DNA from 3 places in the Cognatishimia activa genome. Region 3 is predicted to be linked to each of the others. Evidence: riboswitches for the same ligand, from Rfam matches in the RefSeq annotation. Region 3 holds a riboswitch; each other region holds the start of a gene.
What was found. Region 3 has a riboswitch for cobalamin ahead of HZ995_RS06005 (energy-coupling factor ABC transporter permease). Riboswitches for the same ligand answer to the same signal wherever they lie in the genome.
Positions count from the first base shown of each region.

Region 1: another riboswitch for cobalamin. It lies ahead of HZ995_RS04640 (DUF1636 family protein); the one in region 3 lies ahead of HZ995_RS06005 (energy-coupling factor ABC transporter permease).
Region 2: another riboswitch for cobalamin. It lies ahead of HZ995_RS01185 (DUF1636 family protein); the one in region 3 lies ahead of HZ995_RS06005 (energy-coupling factor ABC transporter permease).

Region 1 is NZ_CP060010.1:954,751-958,648, reverse strand. Features, by position in the region: gene HZ995_RS04655 (FecCD family ABC transporter permease) at 1-716, opposite strand, end outside; gene HZ995_RS04650 (ABC transporter substrate-binding protein) at 716-1,651, opposite strand; gene HZ995_RS04645 (ABC transporter ATP-binding protein) at 1,663-2,445, opposite strand; gene HZ995_RS04640 (DUF1636 family protein) at 2,442-2,849, opposite strand; cobalamin riboswitch at 2,955-3,167, opposite strand; gene HZ995_RS04635 (HNH endonuclease) at 3,554-3,898, opposite strand, start outside.
Region 2 is NZ_CP060010.1:243,588-247,485, forward strand. Features, by position in the region: gene HZ995_RS01175 (Lin0512 family protein) at 1-129, opposite strand, end outside; gene cobO (cob(I)yrinic acid a,c-diamide adenosyltransferase) at 129-746, opposite strand; cobalamin riboswitch at 784-993, shown strand; gene HZ995_RS01185 (DUF1636 family protein) at 1,074-1,451, shown strand; gene cobW (cobalamin biosynthesis protein CobW) at 1,457-2,551, shown strand; gene cobN (cobaltochelatase subunit CobN) at 2,554-3,898, shown strand, end outside.
Region 3 is NZ_CP060010.1:1,243,450-1,247,347, reverse strand. Features, by position in the region: gene HZ995_RS06020 (carbon-nitrogen hydrolase family protein) at 1-630, shown strand, start outside; gene HZ995_RS06015 (MarR family winged helix-turn-helix transcriptional regulator) at 611-1,063, shown strand; gene HZ995_RS06010 (hypothetical protein) at 1,060-1,227, shown strand; cobalamin riboswitch at 1,352-1,501, shown strand; gene HZ995_RS06005 (energy-coupling factor ABC transporter permease) at 1,552-2,232, shown strand; gene ubiG (bifunctional 2-polyprenyl-6-hydroxyphenol methylase/3-demethylubiquinol 3-O-methyltransferase UbiG) at 2,301-3,047, opposite strand; gene pip (prolyl aminopeptidase) at 3,097-3,898, shown strand, end outside.

The sequences.
Region 1 (3,898 bases), 290 kb from region 3:
ATGGCGTTCAAGTCAGCGGATCGGACATAGAGCCAACCCAGACAAGGGAGCAGAATGATCAGCGGATAGATGAGGTGGGACCATTGCGCGAGGCCGAGGCCTCCGAGCATCCAAAAGACGACAGTATGGGTTGCGCGCGGATCGCCCAGAAAAATCAGAATATTGGCGCAGGCCATAATGATGAAGGAAATCGCAACGCCCGTCAGGACGAGGCGGTCAGCGCTTGTGGCCGACGCAAAACTGGACACCGCAAGCACCAAGAGGGTTGCCACCAATGCGCCTGCGAAGGCCAACAGAGGCACGGTCAGAAGGCCAAGAAAAAGCCCCGTGTGCAGCAATGCAAGAATCGCTCCAAAAGCGCCGCCTGAGGAGATTCCTAGCAGATGCGGATCGGCCAGTGGGTTGCGTGTCACCGCTTGCAGCGACGCTCCTACGGCGGCCAAACCAGCGCCAACCATTAACGCCAGCAACGCGCGCGGGAAACGGATGTCCCAGACGATCGCGGTACGGCCTTTGGACCAGGTTGCTTCAATCAAATCAGGGGAAAACTTGTTCAGCACCACGCCCCAGACGGTGCTCGCGGGCACAGGAACTGCGCCCACGCTGACAGCTACGGTGACCGAAGCCAGCAGCAAAATCGCCGCAAGCACAATGTTGCGAGACAAAGAGCCTGCCCATTTAAACGGGCGGGCTTTGCTGGCTTCGGTGCGGACCATTAGTTGCTCCAGAATCCGTCGGCCAGTTTCTTGACTGCGTTGATGTTGCGTGGACCTGGGGTCGCTTCAACATATTCCAGAGTCACGAAACGGTCGTTTTTGACGGCGTCCAGATCTGCAAAAGCAGGGTTGTTCATCATGAAGGCGCGCTTTTCTGCGGCGGTCACATTGCCGTAGTTCACGATCACCACGACCTCAGGGTTACGCTCGACCACGGCTTCCCACGTGACGGTGCCCCAGCTTTTCTCGAAGTCGTTCATGATGTTGGTGCCGCCTGCTGCTTCGATCAGCGCGGTTGGCATCGCGTACAGACCTGCGGTGAAGGGGGTGTCTTCGCCAGAGTCATAGACGAACACGCGCAGAGGCTCGTCTGCGGTTTCCAGAGATCCGGTGAAATTGGCCAGCTCTGCTTTATAGCCGTCTACCAGCGCGTTGGCTTTGTCTTTGACGTCAAAGATCGCGCCGAGGTTCAGGATGTCATTGTACATGTCATCCATGCTGGCTTTGCCTTTTTCACTGATGTGAATGCAGCTTTCGGTCAGCTCATAGACGTCGATGCCAAAGGGCGCGAGGGTCTCTGGCGTGACTTCGCCGCCGACCTTCATGCCATAGTTCCAGCCCGCAAAGAAGAAATCCGCATCCGCGCCGATCAGCACTTCTTTGGTTGGGTATTTGGCCGAAAGCTCTGGCAGTTCTTCAACGCCCGCGCGCATCTCTTCGTCCAGCGTTTTCCAGCCAGATATGCCTGTGTAGCCAACCATTTTGTCCGCCAGTCCCAGCACCAGCATCATTTCAGTCAGGTTGACGTCGTTCGAGATCGCGGCCTGCGGCACGCCGTCAAAAGTTACCTCGCGGTTACAGCTTTGCACTGTAGTCTCAGCAAGCGTCATGGATGCAACGCAAGACAGCCCCATTGCGAGTGGGAGGAGTTTCATTGGGGAACCTTTCATGAATTCAATTGGAAAGAGAAGTGGTTGTTCTGGCTCTTGCTGAGCTTTTCAAGCTGAGCAGTCACGCTGAATGCGCCAGAGACCAGAGTTTCTGTCAGAACCTCTTCAGGAGGTCCGAATGCGATTGTGTGGCCGTGTTCCATAACCAGAATATCGTCGCAATAGGCTGCGGCTACATTGAGGTCATGCAAAGAGACGACGACCGTCACGTCCATATCTTTCACCAGCTGCAGAAGCTCGAGCTGGTGTTGGATGTCGAGGTGGTTCGTGGGTTCGTCCAGAACCAACAAGCGCGGCTCTTGCGCGAGAGCACGCGCCATCATAACGCGCTGGCGCTCTCCGCCAGACAGGGTGCCAAGCTGGCGATCCGCGAGCTGTGACAGGTCTGCCTGTTCCAGAACCCTGTCGATGATCTGCGCACAATTCTGGCCCGGCGAGGAAAATCCCAAACGATGGGGTAGGCGGCCGAGGGTCACGATGTCTCGGACGGTCAGAGCAAAGTCGTTGGGTTGTTCCTGCAAGACAGCGGCGACAATGCGTGCCGCGGACCTTGGCGCGATGGCCCAGATGTCTTGGTCGTCAACTTTGATCGTTCCCGTCGTTGGGGCCTGATAGCGATACAAGGACCGCAGCAGTGTGGATTTACCCGCGCCATTGGCTCCGACCACGCCAAGGATACGACCGCAGTCCAGCGTAAAACTGGTGGAATGCAGAATAAACGGCGCTTTCCGCGAAGGGCGCCAGCTGAGGTTCTCGACTGTGAGTTTCGCGTGGCTCAATGCGCAAACTCCTCTGTAGGTTCCAGCGCGATCATGCTCGAAGGTACCCGCGCGAGCGTCGACTTGCGCAGTTTGCCGGGACGATCGACCGAAGAACACCAGCCGTCGTGGAGATAGGCGTATTGCTGAGCGAATTCGACCAGGTCCTGAATGTCGGTGTCCGGGTCAATATCGCCGAACAGGTAGGTCGCCTTTTGCGAACCATAGTACGCCACGGTGCAGGGCCGGTCGCACCCTGCCATGCAGGCGACCCCAGAGATTTCAAAATCCTCGGGAATCGCATCACCTGCCATCTCGATGGCGCTGCGTAGTTTCTTGATGAGGTCAAAGCCCGGCTTACAGCTCGTGCCCTTGTGCTTGCAGCTCGTGCAAACTGTTATTCTATGAGACGTCGTTTTGCCCATGTCGCCCTCCGCGCATGTGCGAGGCGAAAAAGGAGCCAGATTTTTGAACGGCTACGGCCGAAAAATAAGTCATATTAGCTACCTTCCGAGCCACCCCGCCCGGGTTAAGTTACACGCTCGATGGCAGGTCTCCTGACTTACGGCTTGTATCGGTCTGTCCCTTCCCAGCCCGAATGAGGGCCAGTGGTTTGACAGAGCGCTTACCGTTCACAGTTGCGGGGGCAGTCGCTGAATTGGCACATTTATCGCGCCGCACAGCGTTCCCTTTTCATCCCTATGTGCCTTGGCACGTCGAGAACCATCACAAACCGACGTGCCTGTCCTTGTTGAGTCTGTCAAGTCGGCAATTGCTTGAGCGCAAGTTTGCGATCTAGTTTGTGCAAGTTTGAGTGGACTTGCTGCTGTGTCAATACAGCATTCTGCAGACCTGATCGGGGGTATTAGCCCACCAACATAAATGGGTCGGAGGTCGTCGAATTCGAAGTCAATGAACCCAAGTGCGAAAGGCACGCGTTGACGCTTTTGCCAATCTGGGAACAACTCAAATCGAGTTGAAAGATTTGGTGGAGCCTAGGGGGGACGCGTATTGGCTGTTAAAGTTATTAAAATACAGTATGTTACAGGCACTCTACTGTGTTCACTGTTGCACTCAAATGTAGCACTAAGCAAGCTTTAACTGATTAAATCTCTTGTTTCGTTCCCATCTAAAAATCCAGCATAAGGGTGCGAGCGTTTTCTTCAAGTTCTTCAAGGTCCGCCCATTCATCGTAGGCCTCCAGAGTGTCGCGAATCCACACGTAATCGGGGTCGCTTAACAGTACAGTCGCTGCAACCGCGCTAAAGGCGGCACTTGGCTGTGCCTCACGAAGCAGCCGCTCTACGCCGCGCTTGATTTTTGCCCATTTGCGAGCGGTTTGATTGCCCTGTTGGTATTCCTCCAGGTCAGCGCGGAGGCCCTCGAGAGCTTCGCAGATTGCTTCTCCCACTTTCAGGCGAACGCCCACCAGCTTTTGGGAATCGTTTAGGTAAAGAGCATCGATAATCGTCCT
Region 2 (3,898 bases), 1.0 Mb from region 3:
GAGCTCCGCGAGGTTGATCGAATTGTGCCACAGCGCATCTTTGACGGCGCGGGTGGCGGCCTCGGTATAGTCCTGACGGCGCAGAGAGCTACCCATGCCGAATTCGGTGAGGAGACGTTTGAGGGGCATTAAAACTCAACCCCCTTCTGCGCCTTGATCCCGTCGCGGAACGGATGTTTCACTAAGGTCATTTCCGTCACCAGATCAGCCGCCTCTATCAACTCTGGCTTCGCGTTCCGCCCTGTCAGGCAAACATGCGTCATCATTGGTTTCTCGTTCAGCAGAAACTCCACGACCTCATCAATATTCAGATAGTCATTACGCAGCGCGATATTGATCTCGTCCAGCAACACAAAGCGATTGTTCTCATCCCGAATGAGCTGTTTCGCCAGCTCCCAGCCCGCTTCGGCCTTGGCGATATCGCGGTCGCGGTCCTGGGTCTCCCATGTGAACCCTTCACCCGAAACATAGAACTTACATTCATCCTTGAAATGCGTCTCAAGAAAGTCGCGTTCCCCCGTGGCCCAGGCGCCTTTGATGAACTGCACAACGGCTGTCTGCATGCCATGAGAGATACAGCGCATGATCATGCCGAATCCGCTGGAAGACTTGCCCTTACCCGGCCCCGTATGCACCATGATAAGACCTTTTTCTTCGGTCTTATTCTCCATCAAACGGTCCCGCGCGGCCTTGATTTTCTTCATTTTCTCTGTGTGACGTGCAGAGATGTCGGCATCTGTACTCATGGGGTCGTCCTCATAACTTGACTCGGGGGGCGGATAGGCGCATTCCCGTCCTGTTGGTTCCTGTATTTAGTGCAGGTGAAAAGGGAATGCGACATGGATTGCGACGCAATCCAAACCGCAGCCGCCCCCGCGACCGTGAGCGGAGAGGGTTTGGCAAGCCACTGGCGCAAGCTGGGAAGGGCCAAATCCGCCAAGGGAAACCTTGGGATCCGTAAGCCGGGAGACCTGCCAGCACCTGTGACTTTAACCGGACGGGGTGTTCCGGTGTCGGGACTTCGCATGATGCCCGCCCTACTCGCCCTTGTCCCTCCTGAAAGGAGAGACATGATGACTATGGAACCAGTCGAGGTTCTAGTGTGTTCGACCTGCCGTGCGGGCATGCCGACGGATATGGAAGGCCCGCGTCCGGGCGCACAACTGGCTGAGGCTTTGTTGGCCAAAGAGTGGCCTGCACATGTGACCGTAAAAACCACCGAATGCCTGTCCAATTGTGACAGCGGCTGTTCCGTCGCCGTGCGCGGCGGTGCGGATCGTTGGACCTATGTCTATGGCAATTTCACCGGCGCCGAGGATGCGGATCTCGCCCATGAGGGGCTTGTGAAATACGCAAGCACCGAGGACGGCCTTGTCCCCTGGCGCGAACGCCCCATTCACTTTCGTAAAAACTGTATCGCGCGGATCCCACCGCTGCGCCTGCCGGAGTAAGGCTTATGAGCACGCTTGAGAAACTTCCTGTCACTGTGATCACCGGCTTTCTGGGATCGGGCAAGACAACGCTGGTCAGCAAGCTGATGCAGAACCCGCAGGGCAAACGTCTGGCGGTTGTTGTGAATGAATTTGGCGATGTGGGCGTTGATGGCGACATTCTGAAATCCTGCGCCATCCCTGATTGCCCTGCCGAAAACATTATGGAGCTGGCGAACGGCTGTATCTGCTGCACCGTGGCCGATGATTTCATCCCCACAATCGAAGCGCTGATGGCGCTAGAACCCCGCCCCGATCACATCCTGATCGAGACTTCGGGTCTGGCGCTGCCGAAACCTCTGCTGAAGGCCTTTGACTGGCCCGATATCCGCTCCAAAATCACTGTGGATGGCGTGATTGCTCTGGCCGATGCAGAGGCGGTTGCGGATGGGCGTTTTGCGTCGAATGTTGCCGCCGTCGACGCCCAGCGCGAGGCGGATGAAGGTTTGGATCACGAAACTCCGCTGGCCGAAGTCTTTGGCGATCAGATTTCCTGTGCGGACATCATTTTGCTGACCAAACCTGATCTTGCAGGCGAAGACGGTGTCGCCAAGGCGAAGGCTTTGATCGAAGAAAACTCTCCGCGTCCGTTGCCGGTTGTGGAAGTGGCGGAAGGCATGGTCGATCCCCGCGTGATCCTTGGGCTGAATGCGGCAGCCGAGGACGATCTGGACAGCCGTCCAAGCCACCATGAGGATCATCACCATCATCATGACCACGATGACGATGACGATCATGATCACGACCACCATCACCACCATGACCACAGCCATGATGATTTCGACAGCATCGTCGTCGACATCCCCGAACAGATCGACGCCGCAACCTTCGCCGCCAAGGTCGAAGCCATGGCGAAAGAGCAAAACATCCTGCGCGTCAAAGGCTATGCGGCCGTCGAGGGCAAACCCATGCGCCTTCTGGTGCAAGCGGTCGGAGCGCGGGTGCGTCACCAGTTCGACCGCCCTTGGAAACCAGATGAGGCGCGCCAAGGCAAAATGGTCGTCATCGCGGAACATGACAACGTGAACCGCGCAGCCATCGAGGCGGCTTTCGCAAGCTAACCATGCACGTCGTCTTTCGCGAAAGCCACGGGCTCGAGGAAACGGAAACGCCCTTTGACGTCGGACAGACTCCGGCGGATCTGGTGGTATTGTCCTATTCCGACAGTGACCTTGGGGCGTTCGCGGCGGGCTGGCATCGTGGGAAAGATGATCTGCCGTCGCTCAGGCTCGCGAATATCTCGGCGTTGAAACATCCGCTGTCTGTGGACACCTATGTCGAGAACACGCTTGAGGGCGCGAAGGCCGTTTTAGTGCGTTTGATCGGCGGCATCCCCTATTGGTCCTACGGCATCCAGCAATTGCAGGATCTGGCGCGGCGTAAGAGGATTGCCCTGGCCGTGCTGCCTGCGGATGGGCGGCCTGATACGCGGCTGGACGAAGTCTCGACCCTGCCCAAGTCCACGCTGCAACGCCTTGCGCATCTTTGTGACACTGGCGGAGCCGTCGCGGCGCAGGCCGCTTTGGCGCAATTGGCGATTGCGGCGGGGATCTATGCGAAACCTGTGGCCGGATCCAAACAGCTGCCAGACTTTGGCGGCTGGACACCGGAAACCGGAGTCTGTGACGCCCTGCGCACGACAGACAAACCGCTCGTCGCGCTGACCTTCTATCGCAGCTACGTCAGCTCGGCTGATCTGGCCCCGATTGAGGCCATGTTCACCGCCCTCAGAGCGCGCGGTTTTGAGGTGATGGGACTTTTCGCGCCCACGCTCAAACAACCAGAGGCGGCGGCGTGGATTGCGCAGACTTTGCAAGAGCTTGCGCCTGCAGCCGTCGTGAATGCCACAGCCTTTTCCGGCAAAGGCAGCGATGGCACCTCGCCTTTGGATGCCACAGACGCGCCGGTCTTTCAGATCGCTCTGGCGACCTCGCGCAAGAAAGCCTGGGCTGAAAGTGAACGCGGCCTCGCACCAGCAGACCTTGCCATGCACGTGGTTTTGCCAGAGGTCGACGGGCGGCTTTTCGCAGGCGTGGCCTCTTTCAAAGAGCCCGGCAAGAAAGACCCAGACCTGCAATATTCCCGCTTTGGCCACCGCGCCCATGCGGATCGGATCGAGGCCGTGGCCGACAAAGTCGCGGCATGGGTGAAGCTTTCTGAAACGCCAGTGTCCGAAAAACGAGCGGCGGTGGTTTTATCGACTTACCCCGGAGCCGATTGGAATATGGCGCATGCTGTGGGGCTGGATGCTTTAGCGAGTGCTGAGGCCATTGTGGAGGATCTCGCGTCCGAGGGTTTGAGACCCACGGCGGGCGACGCGGGCTGGCTCGGCGCGGCGCTCGGCACTCAGTCCCTGCGTTTCTCGCTGGCAGACTACTCCGAGGCCACAGGCGATCTGCCTCCAGAGC
Region 3 (3,898 bases):
GGTTTGCGAGAGGCTGCCAAGGCGCATGGGATTTGGCTGACCGTCGGGTCTTTGGCGCTGAAAACCGGTGATGCCGACGGGCGCTTTGCCAATCGGCAGTTTTTGATCGACCCGCAGGGCGAGATCCGCGCACGCTATGACAAGATCCATATGTTTGATGTGCAGGTAACGCCCGAAGAGACATATCGCGAATCCGCCGGTTACAGGCCGGGCGCGCGTGCGGTTTTGGCGGACACGCCTTTTGCCAAGATCGGCCTGACCATCTGTTATGACCTCCGGTTTCCGCATCTTTTCAATCGTTTGGCGAAAGCGGGTGCTGAGGTGATCACCGTTCCAGCCGCATTCTCGCAGGTGACTGGGGCTGCGCATTGGCATGCCTTGCTTCGGGCGCGTGCAATTGAAACCGGATGCTGGATCCTCGCGCCCGGGCAATGCGGAGAAAACGCGCCAAAGCGCAAGACCTATGGGCATTCTCTGGCTATTTCACCTTGGGGAGAGATTGTGGCCGAGGCAGGGGTTGATCCGGTGACCCTATATGTGGAACTTGACCGCAACCAAGTATCCGAGGCGCGGCGCCGCGTGCCTTCGCTGACCCATGAGACAGAGTTCGATGGCCCAATCGCAGAATGACACCGACGCGCTGGCGGTTTCGCTATTCAGCGAGATCCTGATGGCCGACCAATTGGCGCGCAACCGTCTGTCTAAGGCGCTGCCTAAGGGTATGGAGCTGTCGCATTTTTCTGTGTTGAACCATCTGGCGCATTCGGGCAGCGAGCGGACTCCGGCGCAACTGGCGAAAAGTTTCCATGTGACGCGCGGAGCGATGACCAATACGCTCGCGAAGCTTGAGGCGGCGGGCAATGTACATATCAGGCCCGATTGGGACGATGCGCGGCGCAAACTGGTGACGATCAGCCCGGCGGGACGGCGCGCGCGGGACGCAGCGCTCGCGAATATCGCGCCGATCATTTCCGAAGTGGTCAAAGACATCGGAGAACACCGCGTGCGTTCCGCTCTACCGATCCTGCGCGAATTGCGCGTCAAACTCGAGGAAAACGGGTGACTCCCTCACGTAAGAAATCGATGAACCTGGTCGCGGTTGGGGCCGCGGTGGTCTTTATTCTTGTCTATACGATCCCGACAATTCAGCACACTGCCGCTGTAGACGCCTGCGTCGAGCAGGGTGGGCGGTTGAATTCAGACACGGGCAGTTGTGAGGTGGAGTGATCGCGGAGCGTTTTCGGGATTTCACGCCTTAAGGCATTAATAAATATTAATTTTTTTCTGCTTAAAGATTTGCGCATATCTGTTGAAAAGCGTCGCAATTGATGCATCCAAACCGCGTAACTTCCCTAAAACAGTCATAGATGGCGGTCTTCGAAAGGAGGCCTTAATTGGGAACCAAGTGAGAATCTTGGACTGCCCCCGCAACTGTAAGCCTTGCAGAGCCCTTCGGATCTGAGCAGCAAGTCAGGATACCAGCCGTCGCCCCGTAACTGCCGAATAGTCTCGGCCAAAACCGGCGTCGGGTGGACGCTATAGGAGCATATTATGCATATTGAACCGGGCGTTGTTGATGGCGCCAAAATGATCCTGGCCCAAGGCACGGCTGCCGCTGCGGCGGGCTATAGCCTGAAACTTCTGGCCGATGATCTGAAAGACCACTCTGTTGTGTCCTTTGGTCTGCGCAGCGTTCTTGCTGTCGCCGGAGTTTTTGTTTTCTTTGAGCTGATGCCACATTTCGCGGTTGGTATTTCTGAAGTACATTTCATTTTGGGCACGACGCTGTTTTTGCTCTTGGGGGCTGCGCCTGCTGCGATTGGTCTTGCGGGCGGCTTGGCTGTTCAGGGGCTTTTCTTTGCGCCAAGTGATGTGCCGATGTATTTCGTCAATGTCTCGACGCTGTTGTTTCCTTTGTTTGCGGTGGATGCTTTGGCAAAACGCATTGTGCCTGCGTCGACGGCCTATTTTGACCTGCGCTACGTGGACGTCCTGAAAATGTCGGCTGTTTATCAGGGCGGTGTCGTCGCCTGGGTCGCGTTTTGGGCCTTTTACGGGCAGGGGTTTGGCGCGGAAAACTTTGGTGCCGTGACAAGCTTTGGTCTGGCCTATCTATCCGTCATCCTGATCGAGCCTGTGATTGATTTGGGCGCACTGGCCATTGGTAAAAACCTAAAAGGTCTTTCAGAACGAGGCATTTTCTCGCGCCGTTTGCACCTCGCAAATTCTTAACAAAAAAGGCCCATCGCAGTTGTGTTGCGCTGGGCCAAACAGTTCGGATCGGTCTCGCCAACAGATCCCTAAGCCGGTTTCTGGCTTGTAGTCACGTAGTTCACACTGAGATCTCGATCAGAGATCGACCAGCCCCAGGTGATCGGATTGAACACAAAGCCCTTGCGATCCACAGGCGTCAGCCCGCCTTTTTCCAGAAAGTCATAGAGTTCATCCGGCGTGATGAACTTGCTCCATTCATGTGTGCCCTTGGGCAACCAGCGCATGACATATTCCGCGCCAATGATGCCCATGACAAAGCTCTTGGGATTGCGGTTCAGAGTGGAGCAAATCATGATCCCACCTGGTTTCAACAGGGTCTGACAGCAGGTCAGGAATTCCTGCGGGTCGGCCACATGCTCGACGACTTCCATGTTCAAAACGATGTCAAAGCGCTCGCCCGCTTCGGCGATGGCTTCGGCGGTTGTGTGACGGTAGTCGATGGTCAGGCCGGACTGCTCGGCATGTACCTTGGCGACGGGAATGTTGCGCTCGGCGGCATCTGCGCCGACGACGGTGGCACCAAGGCGGGCCATGGGTTCGCTGAGCAGACCTCCGCCGCAACCGATGTCGAGGATCGTGAGGCCTTCGAACGGGCGCTCGGTTCCCAAGTCGCGACCATACTCCGCGGCGATTTGCGATGTGATATAATCCAGACGGCAGGGATTCAGCATATGCAGCGGTTTGAACTTGCCCTTGGGGTCCCACCATTCCGCGGCCATGGCTTCAAATTTGGCGACTTCCGCTGGGTCGACGGTGTTCAACTCGGGTTGCATTCTGATCTCCATATGATCTTTTGGGCGCGGGTTACTATATAGTGTCAATATGGACAAACATTCAGGTCAAAAGCGCGCAGTTTCTTTCCTTTACCCGCTGATCGAGCCTTTCGATCAGCGCATGATGGATATGGGCGATGGTCATCAGATCTATGTCGAGCAATCTGGCAACCCAAATGGCACACCTGTTGTGGTGTTTCACGGAGGCCCCGGCGGCGGATGCAGCCCGACGATGCGGCGCTATTTCGATCCCGAGGTCTATCGCGTGGTGCTGTTTGATCAGCGAGGCTGTGGGCGGTCAAAACCCCAAGCTTCGATCGAGAACAACACGACTTGGCATTTGATCGCGGATATCGAACGGATCCGTGCCGCGCTGGGTATTGAGAAATGGGTGGTGTTTGGCGGAAGCTGGGGGGCAACGCTTGCTTTGCTTTATGCCCAAGCGCATCCAGACCGGCCGACGGCGCTTGTTCTACGCGGTGTGTTCGCGATGACCCGCGCTGAACTAGATTGGTTCTATGGCGGAGGGGCCGCGCAGTTTTTCCCGGAAACCTGGACGAAATTTGCGAATATGATTCCAGAAGACGAGCGGGTCGACATGATTGCCGCCTATCACAAGCGATTGTTTAGCGGAAATCGTACCACCGAGGTTGCTTATGCACGTGCTTGGGCCGCTTGGGAAAATGCTTTGGCGTCGGTTTATTCGGATGGCAGCACAGCAACGCCTCCGGCAGAATATGCGCATGCTTTCTCGCGTCTTGAGAACCACTATTTCATAAACGCTGGTTTTCTCGAACAAGACGGACAGATCTTTGAAAACATGGATCGTATCGCACATATCCCCGGCTATA